Regions from separate parts of the Paenibacillus macerans genome, predicted to be linked through region 2. Evidence: riboswitches for the same ligand, from Rfam matches in the RefSeq annotation. Region 2 holds a riboswitch; each other region holds the start of a gene.

Region 1 (4,891 bases), 460 kb from region 2:
CGGCACGAATGTAAGAACGGAGATTATAGCGGGGATCACCACGTTCATGACGATGGCTTACATTTTGTTCGTGAACACGATCTTTTTGGGACCCGGCGGAGCGGGCATTCCGGTGGAAGGGGTATTTTTCGCCACCACGATTGGCGCCGGGCTGATCACGATTCTTATGGGATTGTTCGTCAACATTCCGATCGCGCTGGCACCGGGCATGGGGCTGAACGCTTACTTCATGACCGTGGTGCTTAGTTCGGGTGGAGCTATTACTTGGCAGGCGGCGCTCGGCGCGGTATTTATTTCCGGTATCATTTTTCTGATTCTGACGGTGACGAAGGTTCGCCAGCTGCTGCTGGTTGCCGTGCCGCAGAGCATTAAAGCGGCCATCACGGTCGGCATCGGCCTGTTTGTGGCCAGCCTTGGTTTGAAGATGAGCAACCTGATCGGCGCTAATCTGTCGGGGGTAACGGATACGTCCGCCACGGTTCCCGGCAGCAGCATCAACTTCACGCTGGGCGATTTCGTCCATAGCCCCGATGTTCAATTAACGTTGATCGGCTTGATCCTGATTGCCATTTTGATGTCGCTGCGGGTTAAAGGAGCGCTGTTGATCGGGATTATCGCCACCACCATTATCGGTATTCCGATGGGCGTTACTAACGTTTCCGGACTTTCCGGCGCCAGCTGGCTGCCCGCTTTTGACAATCTTGCGGTGGGCAAGCTCGATCTGGGTGCGGCTTTGCATCTGGGTCTGTTTGAAATTGTTTTTGTATTCACGTTCGTTGAATTGTTTGATACGTTCGGCACTTTGGTCGGTACGGCTACCCGCGCCGGCTTGATGAAAAACAAAGAAGAAGGCGAGAAAAAAATCGGCAAGGCGATGCTGGTGGATGCGGTTGGCGTCAGCGCGGGCGCATTTCTTGGCACCAGCACGATCACTTCCTATGTAGAGAGCACCGCTGGTGTGGCCGAAGGCGGACGCACCGGGCTCACTTCGGTAACGACGGGGATCTTGTTCCTCCTGGCGCTGTTCATCGCGCCGCTGGCCGGTGTTGTGCCGAGCGCGGCAACGGCTCCGGCGCTGATTATCGTCGGCGTGCTGATGATCGGCCAGGTCAAATCGATCGAATGGGATGACTTCCTGCATGCCTTCCCGGCGTTCTTGACGATCGTATTGATGCCTTTCACCGGAAGCATCGCCAACGGGATCGCCGCCGGTTTGGTCTCTTACGTCATTCTGGGGGGCTTCAACAACCTGTTCACCAAAAACAAAGTCAAAATTCATTGGCTGATGTGGGTGCTGGCCGTGCTCGTATTGGCCCGCTATATTTTCCTTGGCACCGAATAATTTAATGAAAACCGGATCGACCAACAAGGGTGTCCCTCTCCGTTAGGAGCAGGCGCCCTTGTTTTAGTTCTAACCGCCGCCGACTGGAACGATAAACCGCCTACCCTTCAAAATAACGACACTTTATGTACTTATTATCCGAGCCCCAACGTGTTCGTCTCCATTAGCGGCATTTTATGTACTTATTTTCCTATGAATGGTCCAGAACATGGGCATTTCTTTGCGACGGGGGAAAATAACGACATAAATTACCTCTATTTCTCCCAAATGAACGGATATCGCCGGAATAGCAACATTTTTTGCCCTTATTTTTCTGCTGGATTATCCCGGAGCAATACAAAAGAGCACCGCAGGCTTATCGGCGCGCTTCTTTAAGCTCCATTTCTAGGCTATTTGACATGGAAAGAAATGGGCCCCCACTCCTGAATATTTTTTTGTGAATCCGCTTTTTTTCATAAACTATGGATTGATTTCCAGCCGGAGTCGATTATAATAAATTTAAATAATTAAAATTCTAAACCAAAGGCAAACTATTCGAAAGGATAGGACGCAAAGTTTGGAGTCTAAAGCGTGCGCAAGCCGTGGTGGGAATTGCGGTGCAAGCTGCGCTATGATTGTCCGGCCGCCATGTAAGTATGGCGGTCTTTTTATTTTGAAGATTTTGATTGGAAAAAAATTACTTTTACAAAAGAAGGTGAACTAATGATTTCGATGGCAGGAAACGGCGCCCGGTCGATTCGAATCGGATTAGCCACAGCTCTGCTTGCGTTTTGGGCGGCCGGCTGCAGCGGGGCCAGTCCGCAGGCGGACAACGGGAATGGGGCCTCCCCCATGTCCGGGGCGCAGACCGCTTCATTGCAGCAGCAGCCGATTGCCCGTTATACGGGGGAACCGAGCAAAACATTGTCTTTTGTCTATACGGCCAAAAAGGAGCTTTCCCTAACGTTCGACGGTTTGGGCGATCGCGAGACGATCGAGCGTTTATTGGATGAACTGGACAAGCATCATATCAAAGCGACGTTTTTTGTCCCGGGCATGCGGGCGGCCGAAGAGCCGGATTTGGTCAAGGAACTAACCAGCCGCGGCCACGAGGTGGAGAACAATACGTTGACGCGCGCCGACTTGACGACCTTAAGCTATGAAGAAATCTATAAAGAAATCAACCGTACCAACGGCTTGATTGCCGACGCGACAGGCAAGCAGCCGCAGTTCGTCCGGACCCGGGGGGCCCGTATGAGCGAAGACGTTCGCCTGGTGGCGGCGCAAACCGGACTAAAAGCCGTCGTTTCCTACAACATCAATCCGAAGGACAGCGACATGCAAAGCGCCAAGGAAATCGGCGATTACATACGGAGGTACATTAGCCGCGGCGGCATTATCGCGCTAAATACGGACGTGAATCCCGAGGTGGTTTCCTCCATTTCCTATATTGCGGATGCGGCGAAAGAAGTAGGCTATAAGTTGGTGCCGCTCGCAAAGCTGGTGCGTGACGGCGGCGAGCGGAAGCCGCTGGAGCAAATCCCGGGATACGATGCCGCCCGGATCAATCCCGATTACGAGCAGGCGGACTATAATCTGATCTATAACGCCAGCGATATCGCCAAATGGAACCCGCACGGCAAGAAGGTCGTCGCCCTGACCTTTGACGATTGGGGCAGCGATTTGACCGTCACCCGTCTGTTGAAGATCCTAGAGGATCATGACGTCAAAGCGACCTTTTTTCTGCGGGCCAACGGCGTAGAGAACAATCCGAACCTGGCCAGAGCTATCGTCGAAGAGGGTCACCTTGTGGCGAATCATACCTACAGCCATCCCGTGATTACGCAAATCCCGCCCGACGAGCTGCAGGAAGAAGTGGTCAAGGCGCACCGCATCATCACCGAAGCGATTCAGCAGCAGCCGGCGATGCTGTTCAGGCCTCCGACCGGGGAGATCAACAAGGAGACGGCCAAGGTGATCGCGGCCACGGGGTATAAGACGCTCGCTTTGTACGATGTGACCACCCTGGATTGGAATTCCGACCATGACGCTCAGTACATTTTAAACGGGGTGCTGAAGCAGACGACTAACGGCAGCGTTATTTTGCTGCATATGCTTGACGGCCTCCATACGCTGGAAGCCTTGCCGAAGGTAATCGACCAGTTGAAGCAGCGGGGTTATTCCTTTGTGCTTCTGGACGAGCTGTACGGGATGAAATAAGGAACGAACGCTTGCTCGGCATCTTTGGATACTCATCGGGAAATGAATGGGGTTGAACTTATGGATTTGAATCAACTATATGAGAACATTGTAAAGCGGACGGCCAAACTGGCTGTCGTCGGACTAGGGTACGTAGGTTTGCCGCTAGCGGTCGCGTTTGCCCGCAAGGCTGACGTCATCGGGTTTGACGTGAGTCCCCGGAAAATCGCCGATTACCTTGCGGGGAAAGATCCGACCGGCGATGTCGGGGACGCGGCGATCAAGGCGAGCTCGATTGACTTTACCTCGGATGAGGCGAGGCTGGGGGAGGCTTCCTTTTACATCCTGGCCGTGCCTACGCCGGTTCAAAACGATAAAGTGCCCGACCTTACTTATGTCAAGAACGCCAGCGCGATGGTCGGGAAACATTTGCGCCCCGGTTCGGTCGTTGTCTACGAGTCGACGGTTTATCCCGGCGTCACCGAGGAAGTGTGCGTTCCGATCCTGGAGGCGGAGTCGGGGCTTACATGCGGGGTCGACTTTAAAGTCGGCTATTCCCCCGAACGAATCAATCCGGGCGATCAGGTTCACCGGCTCGAGAACATCGTGAAAATCGTTTCCGGCATGGATGAGCAGACGCTTGGTCTTGTGGCGCAGGTTTACGAGCTGGTGATCGAGGCGGGGGTTTACCGGGCCGAAAGTATCCGTGTGGCCGAGGCGGCCAAGGTGATCGAAAACGCCCAACGCGACATCAATATCGCTTTTATGAACGAACTATCCATGCTGTTTCACCGGATGGGAATCGACACGAAAGCGGTGCTGGCCGCGGCGGGAACCAAATGGAATTTTCTCAAATTCACCCCAGGGCTGGTCGGCGGCCATTGCATTGGCATCGATCCTTACTATTTAACTTATAAAGCGGAAGATGCGGGGTACCATTCGAAAATCATTTCCGCGGGGCGGCGCATCAACGACGGGATGGGCAAATATGTCGCCCGCAGCATCGTAAAGCTGCTGATGCGCCTGCGGAAAGATTTGTCGGATGTGAAAGTCGGTATCCTCGGCCTGGCCTACAAGGAGGATTGCCCCGATTTTCGCAACACGAAGGTCACGGATATTATCGCAGAGCTGAAGGAATATGATATCCAGCCGCTTGTCTGCGATCCGCTGGTGGACCCGCGGCTCGTGTATGAAGAGCATGGATTGGAGCTGGCGCAGCTGCCCGATTTGCGTGATTTGAACGTGGTGGTGCTGGCCGTCCCTCACAGGGAATTTCTAAACATGGCTCGTGAGGATTACGACCGGTTGTTCGGGGCGGACAAGAGCAAGGTGTTTTTCGATATTAAAGCCGTGTTCGATAAATCCGAATTC
Region 2 (4,891 bases):
CTTCGATCATAAGCCGCTCCTCCTTTTCGTCCTGTATGCCTTCGCTTACCCTTACGCAGCATGCCTTCACTGACTTATACACAGCATGCCTTCACTTACTCGTACGCACTAGCTTCCTTGTACTTACGGCCTTCCGTTCTTACTCTCCCTGTGCGCTTAGCTTCCTGTGCTTTGATATTTCGTGATGCCGAACAGCCAGAACCGCAGGCTTGCGGCTAAGCATACCGCCGCCGCCCCCGCCGTCGCCGCAAGGATCCACGGCCCCCATTCGCCCCGTAAAATATAGAGCGAAGGTACATAATTCACAAAGCCGACCGGGATCACGAACAAAAATAGCGAGGACATCCACTTCGGATACAGGGTGAGCGGGTATCGCGCCGCCGTTTGAGCGGCATCCTCGGTGAAGTTTTGCAGTTCGCTGATGCGGGTCGTCCAGAAACCGAGCGTAGCCGTAGCAAGTCCGATAGAAAACAAAATGACCGCGCCGGTAACGATAATGAATAGCGTAAACGGTACTGCAATCCAGCCGACTTGTCCGCTATGCGTCATCGCGCCGAGCGACCAGCACAGGATGAAACCGCCCTGCAGCAGTTCGCCGGGCATCAGCCGGAAGTTCTGCGGCATTAAAGCGAGCAGCACCGGCATCGGCCGCGTCAATAGCTGGTCGAGCTCTCCGCCGACCAGGTATTTTTCCAGATGGTGCACCTCCTCGGCAAACGTGCGGTACAGCGTCCTGGACAACGTCATCACCGCAAACAAATACCCGATCTCGTAAACCGACCAGCCCTGTATTACGCCGAACTTGTCCAGAACGATCGCGATCATCAGAAATTCGGAAATCTGGATCAACGCGGCCAGCACCGTACCCAGCACAAAATTGAATTTGTACTGCATCCGGCTTTTTATGCTCGTACGGATCAGCAGCCGGTACAGGTTCAGCCAAGACATCGGCTTCGCGCCAGCGGACCGGGCCGGGCCGGCAGTGACCTTCGAAAATCGTCCGCCGCTGCCGCTAATGTCATCGTACATTTCGTGCGTGCCGTCTATGCCGCTCATAGGCTTCTGCCCGCTCTTAGACTTCCGCCCGTTCTTTGGCTTCCGCCCTCTCCCAGGCTTTTGCCCGTTCTCAGCGCCAGGCCCCTTCCTCTCGTTCATCCGCCCTGCACCTCCACTTTCCGCCGCAGCAGCCGGGTTGCCAGCAAGCAGCAAGCAGTCATCAGGACGCACCAAAGCAGCGTTCCCCATAAGGCGGAGCCGCTTCCGTTTCCAAGATAAATCGTTGTGGGAACATAGAGCAGGTAAGGGTAAGGCGATAGCCAGGCGAGGTTTTCCAGCGGTCCGGGCAGCCATTCCAACGGGATGAAAAATCCGGCAAGCAAATTGATCAGCGCGCTATTGGCCCAATAGAGCCAGGACGATTCCATCGTCCACAAGGCGCTTACGCCGATCAAATAATTGATGCAGATCGACAGATAGGAGGCCCCGAGCAACCCTAACACGGTGTACAACACGGCGGTCCATTGATTTGGAATTTGCAATGAAAAAATGAAGAAATACAGGAGATAAATCGGGATGGATTTGAAAATGAACTGGTAGGCGATCTGTCCCCATTCCCTGGCCATCGTATGGCTGAACAGATGGACGGGACGCATCAGATCAAGCGCGATTTGCCCGGTCCTGACGGATTGGGGGATGCCGAGCCCGTTCGTGATGAAGCTGGTGATCCAGAGACACGCCTGGGTGAAGGCGATATAATTCACCATTCCCTGCGTTCCGTACTCTCCCAGCGGGTGGTCCTTCCCCAACCCGATCCAGATGCACGCATACATAAATCCGAACATCGCGCTCGCGAGGTTGTGCACCATATGGGCTCCGCGGTACTGCAAATTGCGGGCATAGGCTTTGGAAGCCAGCGTGAAATAAAGCATCCGGTTAAACACCTCCGATAAGCTTATTTAGAGGGGGGGTCCCCCCTCATAGACGGGCAGACCCGTCCACTTCAGTCAAGGCGATTTTGCAAGAAGGGTATTATCATACCTTAATATTCCAAGAGTGGCAAGAGAAATTTTGCGCACCCGGATTACCAGGAAATGGATTGCATGTTTTATGGAATCGTGATACGATGTTTTTTGTGAAAAAAGCGGCTACGATAAACGGCAAACCTGTCGAAAGGCAGCGACGCAAAGCTAAAGGGCCTTCCCGCAAGGATGGCAGCCAGCTACCGAACAGAAGGCTTTTTTTGTTTTTTTATATGTATATTAATTTAAGTAGGCTCAACCTAGAAAACAGGTATTCGACAGTCGGCTGCTGGAGCGCACCAAACGCCGGTCTTCAAAATAGCGGTAATTTATGTGCTTATTATCCGGAGCCGGGCATGTTCATCCCCATTAGCGGCATCTTTGTTCCTTATTCGCTTGTGAAGGGCCCAGAACGCGGGCGTTTCCTTGCGACTGAAGACAATAGCGGCATAAATCGTCTCTATTTCTCTCAAATTGACGGATATCGCCGGAATAGCGGCATTTTTTGCCCTTATGTTTTGCGCTTTTCGCAGGAGTTTCTCATGATCGTTTGGTCAAGCGCCGTTTTGGGTTTTTGTGCTATAAAATAGGAAACGCTTAATCCAAATGAACGGGTTTTGGCATACGCAAGCAGAATGTACTTCCTTGCCCTACTTCCGAGGTTAACGTAATCGTCCCCCCGTGGTCTGTTGCAATTTTTTTGACGATATAAAGGCCCACGCCGCTGCCCTTAATTTGACGGGAACCCGAATTGCCGGCTCGATAAAATTTATCGAACAGCCGCGCATGCATCTCCGCGGGAATTCCTATTCCGTAATCCGTAACCTCGATGATATAATAGTCTGCTTCTTCCGCGATTCGGATGAGTACTAATGGTTTGCCGGGAGAATATTTAATCGCATTGCTGATTAAATTGTCAAAAACTTGAGACATTCTAAACCGGTCCGCGTAGATGAAAGCGTCTTCAACCTCGGAATCCACCTCGATAAGATGCGATGATTTCAAATTCCACCGTTCGGTCACTTCGTGAATGAGTTCAATCAGCGGTACATAAGTTTTATGATAGTTATACCCTCCCGATTCCAGCCGCTCACTGTCCAAAACATCCTCAAGCAGATGGGACAACCGGTTTCCTTCCGCAAAAATGATTTCCATGTAACGCCGCCTGTTCTCCGCGGAAATATCGTACTGCATCAACATTTCCACATAGCCCAGCAGCGTCGTCAGAGGTGTCCTTAATTCGTGGGAGACCACGCTGATCATTTCGCGTCTCTGCGGATCGGCCGCCTCTTCTTCGCCGCATTCCCGAAATACCAATAAATACCCGTAACACGCCGTTTGCGCGGTATCCAATACCGGGCTTACATAAAACGAGAACAAACGCCTAGGTCCTTGGGCATATGGGAACTTCCCCTGATTTCCGTTCACCTCTCCTTTTCGAAACGCTTGTATGGTCTTGGTCAGCTTATGGTCCTCCTGCTGAATGTTCGCATCCATAGCTTTGGTAAAAGCCGTAATATCCTGCCCCGTCATCTCTTCCAAGCCGAACAAATCTTTGAGCCTGCGGTTCATAAACACGATCGTCCCCCTAGTGTCGCATTTAAGGATACCTTCCTGAAATGATTCCAAGTAGTACGTATCGATGTCCTGTTGTTCCTCAGCCATGTTTTCTCTCATTCGCCAACCGCTTGTCCGGTTTTACCGCCTGGCCGGCACCTCATGGTTTTGCTCTTCCCCCTTTCCCTCCTTCGCCATCCAAGGATCGGCATAACGGATCATGTCGCTGTCTTCGATTTTTCGGCCGATTTGCAGTTCGATCAACTCCAGATCGCTGTACGCCAACAGCGCATGTTTCATGCCGGGCTCAACGACAACAACGCTTCCCGCCTCTACGGGAAACGTTTGGCCGTCAATGCACGCTTCGCCCGCGCCGGCAATCACGATCCAGATTTCTTTGCGCCGCCCATGTTCATGATAACCGATAAAACGGCCTGCGGAAATCACGGCCCGGTTGGTCAACGATTCCGTTTCGCCCGCGCGTCTTGCGGTCAACACCGTCTTCCGGCCCCACCCGGTTTCTTTAAAACGGGGGGTGATTTCGACTTGAGCCACCATATCTTTAATGCCGGCCGACGCTTCCCGGTCGGTGACCAGAATACCGTCCGGTCCCGCGGCCACGACAATGTTGGGCACTCTCCATACGCCCACGGGGATATCCAGCTCATTGACAATCCGGGAGCCGGATGAATCCGGACAGACATAACCGCTCCCGCTGACCTGCTGCTCCATTTCTTCCGAAAGCGAATTCCATGTGCCGATATCCTTCCAGCGGCCTTGATAAGGAACGGCTACAATGCGCTTCGTTCGTTCCACCACCTCGATGTCGAAGCTTTGGCGCGGAAGCAGCTTATACATGCCGAGCAGCTCATCGTAATCCGCCGGCAGGCCCCTTTGCTTAAGCGCATCAAGCAGAAATCCAAGCCGAAACACGAACACTCCGCAGTTCCATAAGGCGCCCTCGTCAATCAACGTTTGGGCCCTAGCCGCGGAAGGCTTTTCCACAAACGCTCGCACCCGCAAGCTTCCGTCCGCTTCGGCCGGCTGCTGCGTCACAATATAACCGAATTTATCCGCAGGCGCGTCGGGAGCCACGCCCAAAAGCGCCAGATCGGCGCCAGCGTCCGCCAACACGCCGGGCAGTTTGCCCAAGGCTTGAAAAAAGGAATCCTCCGCATAGCCATCGACCGGCATAACCCCTACGGTTTCGTCAGGACCGCAGCCTTCCTTGCTGTGCAAGTAGGCGGAGGCCAGACTAATGGCCGGAAAGGTATCCCTGCGCTCTGGTTCCTCGAGAATCGGCGCCAGATCGCCGA
Region 3 (4,891 bases), on a different contig from region 2:
TATGATGCCGATGCCTTGACGAGTCCCCCGACATCGAGGATCAGGCTGATGCTTCCGTCCCCGAGCATCGTGCAGCCGGCCAAGCCCCCGATGTTCCGGATTTTACGGATATACGCCGGCAAGCTCTTGACCACAACCTGCTGCTGCCCGAGCAATTCGTCGGCAAAAACGCAAAACGGCGTGCCGTCCTGCTCCACCATGATCAAAATCCCGTCTTCCATCGCGGTAATCTCGGTCTTGACCTTATAGCGTTCGTAAAGGCGCAGTACTCCGTAGCACTGCCCGCGCACCATGACCATTTCGTTGCCGTCGGGATCGGTGACCACGCTGCCGGGGGCGGCGCGGAACGATTCCTTGATCGCCGTCGTCGGGATCGTATATCTCGCCTTCCCCACCTTCACGTTCATGCCGTCGATAATCGCCAGCGTCAGCGGAATGCGGATCGTAATCGTCGTTCCTTCGCCTGCCGCGCTGTCCACCGACACATTCCCGCCAACGCTTTCGATATTGCGCATCACGACATCCATGCCGACCCCGCGCCCGCTATACTCGGTAATGACCTCTTTCGTGGAGAAGCCGGGGAGAAAAATCAAGTTGTAAATCTCGCGGTCGCTCATCTCCGATTCGTCCTTGAACAGCATTTGCCGCTCGCGGGCGCGCTGTAAAATTTTCGCTTTGTTCAGCCCCCTGCCGTCGTCGCGCACGATAATGAACACCTCGTTGCCGACGTTTTTCGCTTCAAGGGTCAACGTCGCGGATTCTTCCTTGCCCGCTGCCAGGCGTTCCTCCGGCGTTTCGATGCCGTGGTCGATCGCGTTCCGTACAAGGTGCATGATCGGATCGGAGATGTGCTCGATGATGTTTTTGTCCACTTCCGTATCCTCGCCAAGCAGTTCCAAGCGGACTGATTTATCCTGTTTTCTGCACATATCCCGTACGATGCGGTTCATTTTTTGGAACGTATTAACCAGCGGCACCATGCGGATCGACATCACCTTGTCTTGGATTTCGCCGGTGATCTTCCGCAGATGCCGGGCGGCCTTCTGAAACTGTTCAAGCTCCAGTCCGGCTAATTCCGGGTTTTGCGTGACCATCGATTCGGCGATGACGAGCTCGCCGACCAGGTCCATCAACTCGTCGAGCTTGGCCAAATTCACGCTGATGAAACTGGAATGCTGCGAGGCATTAGCTCTGGCAATATCCTGCGTTTTGGCCTCCGGCGGCTGCGAAGTGCGGGCAGCCGCTCCCGGCACCTGGGAGGGTTCGGCGGCGCCCGGCTCGGAAGGGGAGGCAGGTGCGGCGTCCGTAGAAAGTGCTGCTGCGTGCGCTGCAGAATGTGCCGCCGTAGACTCTCCTGTTCGCGCTTCCGCTTCGGGTATCGGCTGAAGCGTCTCTGCCGCGGCGGCCGTCTCTGCCTCAGGCTCTGCCCGGCTTTGTTCCGGCAAATTGATCATTTCCAAATGCTTTAAGGATGGCGCCTGCGACAGGTAAGCAGCTACCGTGTCCGCGGATTCGCCGTTCCGGAACAGAATTTGGAAGCCCTGCTCTCTTATGAGCGAGGCTGTTTCGGGATTTTCGGCAATGTCCTCGGGCCAGTAGGCGAAATGCTCGGTCATTTCCTGCAGGCTGTGAACGACTTGATATGCCCGAACATTCTCCATGTTGTAATCGTCATCAAAATAAAGAACGGCTTTTAAATGAGCGTCGGAGGGGGAGACCTCACCATCCTGACGTTTGCCGGTTTCGGGGCCTTGAAGAGGGGAAACTGCCGGCCCGGCATGCTGTGCGGCTTTTAGTTCTTCCAAATATCCGGTAATGCTGCTTTTCAGCGAAGATGCGTCCCCGTCGGGAGAATCGCCCTGCCTGATCTTATACAGCTCAAGCTTAATGAAATCGCCGCCCTGCAGCACCAGCTCGGACAACGCCGTGCAATCGGCCAAGCGGGGCTGATGTTCGCGGATAAACGCAAACAGATCTTCCATGATGTGCGACAAAGCCGCGATGTTATCGAAATTCATCATCGTGGAGGAGCCTTTGATCGTGTGCATAATACGGAAAATGTCGTGGATGGCGGCGGACGGAAAAGCGTTAAGCTCTTCGCATTCCAGGATGATCTGTTCCAACTGCTCGAGCAGTTGCGAATTCTCGTGAAGATAGACCTCTAATAACGGATCGCTATTCTCTCGTTCTGCCATAAACTATCTCCCCGTTTTACATAATTCGACATTATTGATGTTTATTCGACAAATTTCAGACATAAAAAAACTCCTTCTTCATGAACCTTCTAGCGAAGAAAGAGAACCCGAAGAAAGAGAACCCGAAGAAAGAGAGGACGCCTATCCAACTATAGAAACCCGGCTGCCGTAGCTGTTGCTGGTACTTTAGGCCCGTGGCTTTGCGTCCTTGTCTTTCGGCAAGTTTGCCCTTCTAGTCTTTGCTATTTTTTAGTTGGTTTCATACTAACACGCCAGAGCAGATTGTGTAAATACTAAAAAACGGTCGATCTGAGCCGTGAGAAAGCCCGATTGACCGGCGGAATATGCAGCCGTTTTTCGAGCCGGAATCACGGCCAGGCCTTAGGTAATCCGACGCAGTTCGGGGCAGTGTTAAGGAACTTCAGTGACAGCTTCAGGTCAGCTTCAGGGCGGATTCAGGGCGGATCAGCGAAGCCACAAACAGCCCCGGCGAAACCTCATTGGATATATCCAATTAAAATGGAAATTCAATCGTAAATTTGGACGCTTGATTGGATACTATCCAAATAGATGAGACTCGGCAAGGTGCAAAATGGGCGGTTTGAGCGAAGTTTATTGGATACTTCCAATGGATACGGCCCATCGCTGCTATACGCAGCCCATGCCGTCAGTCCCACTACGAATATGGCACAGACGGGAATAATTCCCCGCCCGGCAAGCACGGCAACAAGCCGCCGAATAAACTCGGCGGCCTTGCTACGATCTTATCGGCCCTACACTCTAATGCGCGTTTCCGATGGCAATCCACATGACGAAGCCGTAGTGGACATGGCTTTCCTTCAGCCTGGAAATCGTAATGACGGCCGATTCTTGAGTTTGTTCGCTTAGCGTGGCGTAAAAAGCCGAATGGTTCGTCATTGCAACGATAACAAAGTTAGGATTAGCAAACGGCTCTTCAAATTCAATCTTCACTTGCGTTTCGGCCTCATCGCGCTGCAACAAAAACGCCGACATTCCAAACAGCTGTTTGGCCGGCTGATCCAGCAGCGTCTGGACCGGAGTAAAGGCAAGGTGCTCCGCGCCGACCGCGCCGGTTTTCAGGTGGCGCGAGGCAATCGCTTCATCGGCAAGCTGTGCGCTGCCGACCGCCGCGTTTGCAATATGCCCGCTTTGCACCGCTCCCTGCTGCAGATGCTCGCCGCCGACCGACTCCTCGGCCAGAATGTCGGCATCCACAACACCGGCCTGAAGGTGTACCCGATCTATCGACAATGGCTGAATGTCCTCGCCGCCGATCCCTTTTTCCGGCAGCAGCCCGTTTCGCTGCAGTTCGGCCGACAGATGCCAGACATCGATCGACTCGGGACCGATGTGGCGGGATGCGATCGCCGCCTCCTCGATATGTCGGCCTTCCACACTCTCCTTCGCCAGATGCAGTGCCCGCACGGACTCAGGAGCCAAATGAGCGCTCTGCACCGACTCTGCGGCGAGATGCCCGCTTTGCACTGCTCCCCGCTGCAGATGCTCGCCGCCGACCGACTCCGCGGCCAGCACCTCGCCGTCTACGGCTTCAGCCTGCAGATGAACCCGGCCTATCGACAGCGGATGAATATCCTCCCCGTCGATCCCTTCTTCCGGCAGCAGCCCGTTTCGCAGCAGTTCGGCCGACAGATGCCAGACATCGATCGACTCGGGGCCGATGTGGCGGGATGCGATCGCCGCTTCCTCGATATGCCGGCCTTCCACGCTCTCCTTCGCCAGATGCAACGCCCGTACAGACTCAGGGGCCAAATGAGCGCCCTGCACCGACTCTGCGGCTATGTGACGCGATGCGATCGCCGCTTCGCCAATATGCCATCCCTCTACGCTCCCCTGTGCCAGATGCTGCGGCCCTACGGCTTCAGCGGCCAGATGAGCGCCCTGCACCGACTCCGCGGCGAGGTGTTCGCTTTGCACCGCGCCCCGCCGCAGATGCTCGCCGCCAACCGCTCCCTCGGCCAGCACCTCGCCGTCCACGGCTCCGGGCTTAAGCTGTACCCGGCCTATCGACGTCGGATGAATGTCCTCCCCGTCGATCCCTTCTGCCGGCAGCAGCCCGCTTCGCTGCAGTTCGGCCGACAGGTGCGTACTCCCGATCGCTTCGCGCGCAATGTGGCGCGATGCGATCGCCGCTTCCCCAATATGCCGCCCCTCTATGCTAGCCTCGGCCAAATGCTGCGGCCCTACGGCTTCAGGAGCCAGATGAGCGCCCTGCACCGACTCTGCGGCGAGATGTCCGCTTTGCACCGCCTTCCGCTGCAAATGCCCGCTGCCGACCGACTCCGCGGCCAGCACCTCGCCGTCCACGGCTCCGGACTTAAGCTGTGCCCGGCCTATCGACATGGGATGAATATCCTCCCCGTCGATCCCTTCTGCCGGCAGCAGCCCGCTTCGCTGCAATTCGGCCGACAGGTGCGCACTCTCGATCGCTTCGGGCGCAATGTGGCGGGATGCGATCGCTGCATCCTCGATGTGCCGTCCCTCTATGCTCTCCTTCGCCAGATGCAGCGATCTTACGATCTCGGGAGCCAAATGGGCGCTCTGCACCGACTCCGCGGCGAGATTCCTGCTTTGCACCGCGCTCCGCTGAAGATGCTCGGCACCGACCGACTCCGCGGCCAGCACGTCGGCATCCACGGCTCTGGACTGCAGATGTG

Evidence for each region. Region 2 has a riboswitch for cyclic di-GMP ahead of DYE26_RS33165 (hypothetical protein). Riboswitches for the same ligand answer to the same signal wherever they lie in the genome.
Region 1: it holds a riboswitch for cyclic di-GMP, as region 2 does, so the genes downstream of both, DYE26_RS18230 (polysaccharide deacetylase family protein) here and DYE26_RS33165 (hypothetical protein) in region 2, are expected to answer to the same signal.
Region 3: it holds a riboswitch for cyclic di-GMP, as region 2 does, so the genes downstream of both, DYE26_RS31745 (chemotaxis protein CheA) here and DYE26_RS33165 (hypothetical protein) in region 2, are expected to answer to the same signal.

Annotation. Positions count from the first base shown of each region.
Region 1 is NZ_UGSI01000001.1:4,041,953-4,046,843, reverse strand. It holds gene DYE26_RS18235 (NCS2 family permease) at 1-1,342, shown strand, start outside; cyclic di-GMP riboswitch class I at 1,857-1,972, shown strand; gene DYE26_RS18230 (polysaccharide deacetylase family protein) at 2,045-3,541, shown strand; gene DYE26_RS18225 (nucleotide sugar dehydrogenase) at 3,602-4,891, shown strand, end outside.
Region 2 is NZ_UGSI01000001.1:3,585,454-3,590,344, forward strand. It holds gene DYE26_RS16160 (ABC transporter ATP-binding protein) at 1-10, opposite strand, end outside; gene DYE26_RS16165 (ABC transporter permease) at 157-948, opposite strand; gene DYE26_RS16170 (ABC transporter permease) at 1,152-1,928, opposite strand; cyclic di-GMP riboswitch class I at 2,146-2,226, shown strand; gene DYE26_RS33165 (hypothetical protein) at 2,240-2,608, shown strand; gene DYE26_RS16175 (PAS domain-containing sensor histidine kinase) at 2,616-3,683, opposite strand; gene DYE26_RS16180 (sugar phosphate nucleotidyltransferase) at 3,717-4,891, opposite strand, start outside.
Region 3 is NZ_UGSI01000002.1:1,893,202-1,898,092, reverse strand. It holds gene DYE26_RS31745 (chemotaxis protein CheA) at 1-2,195, opposite strand, end outside; cyclic di-GMP riboswitch class I at 2,346-2,434, opposite strand; gene DYE26_RS31740 (WIAG-tail domain) at 2,976-4,891, opposite strand, start outside.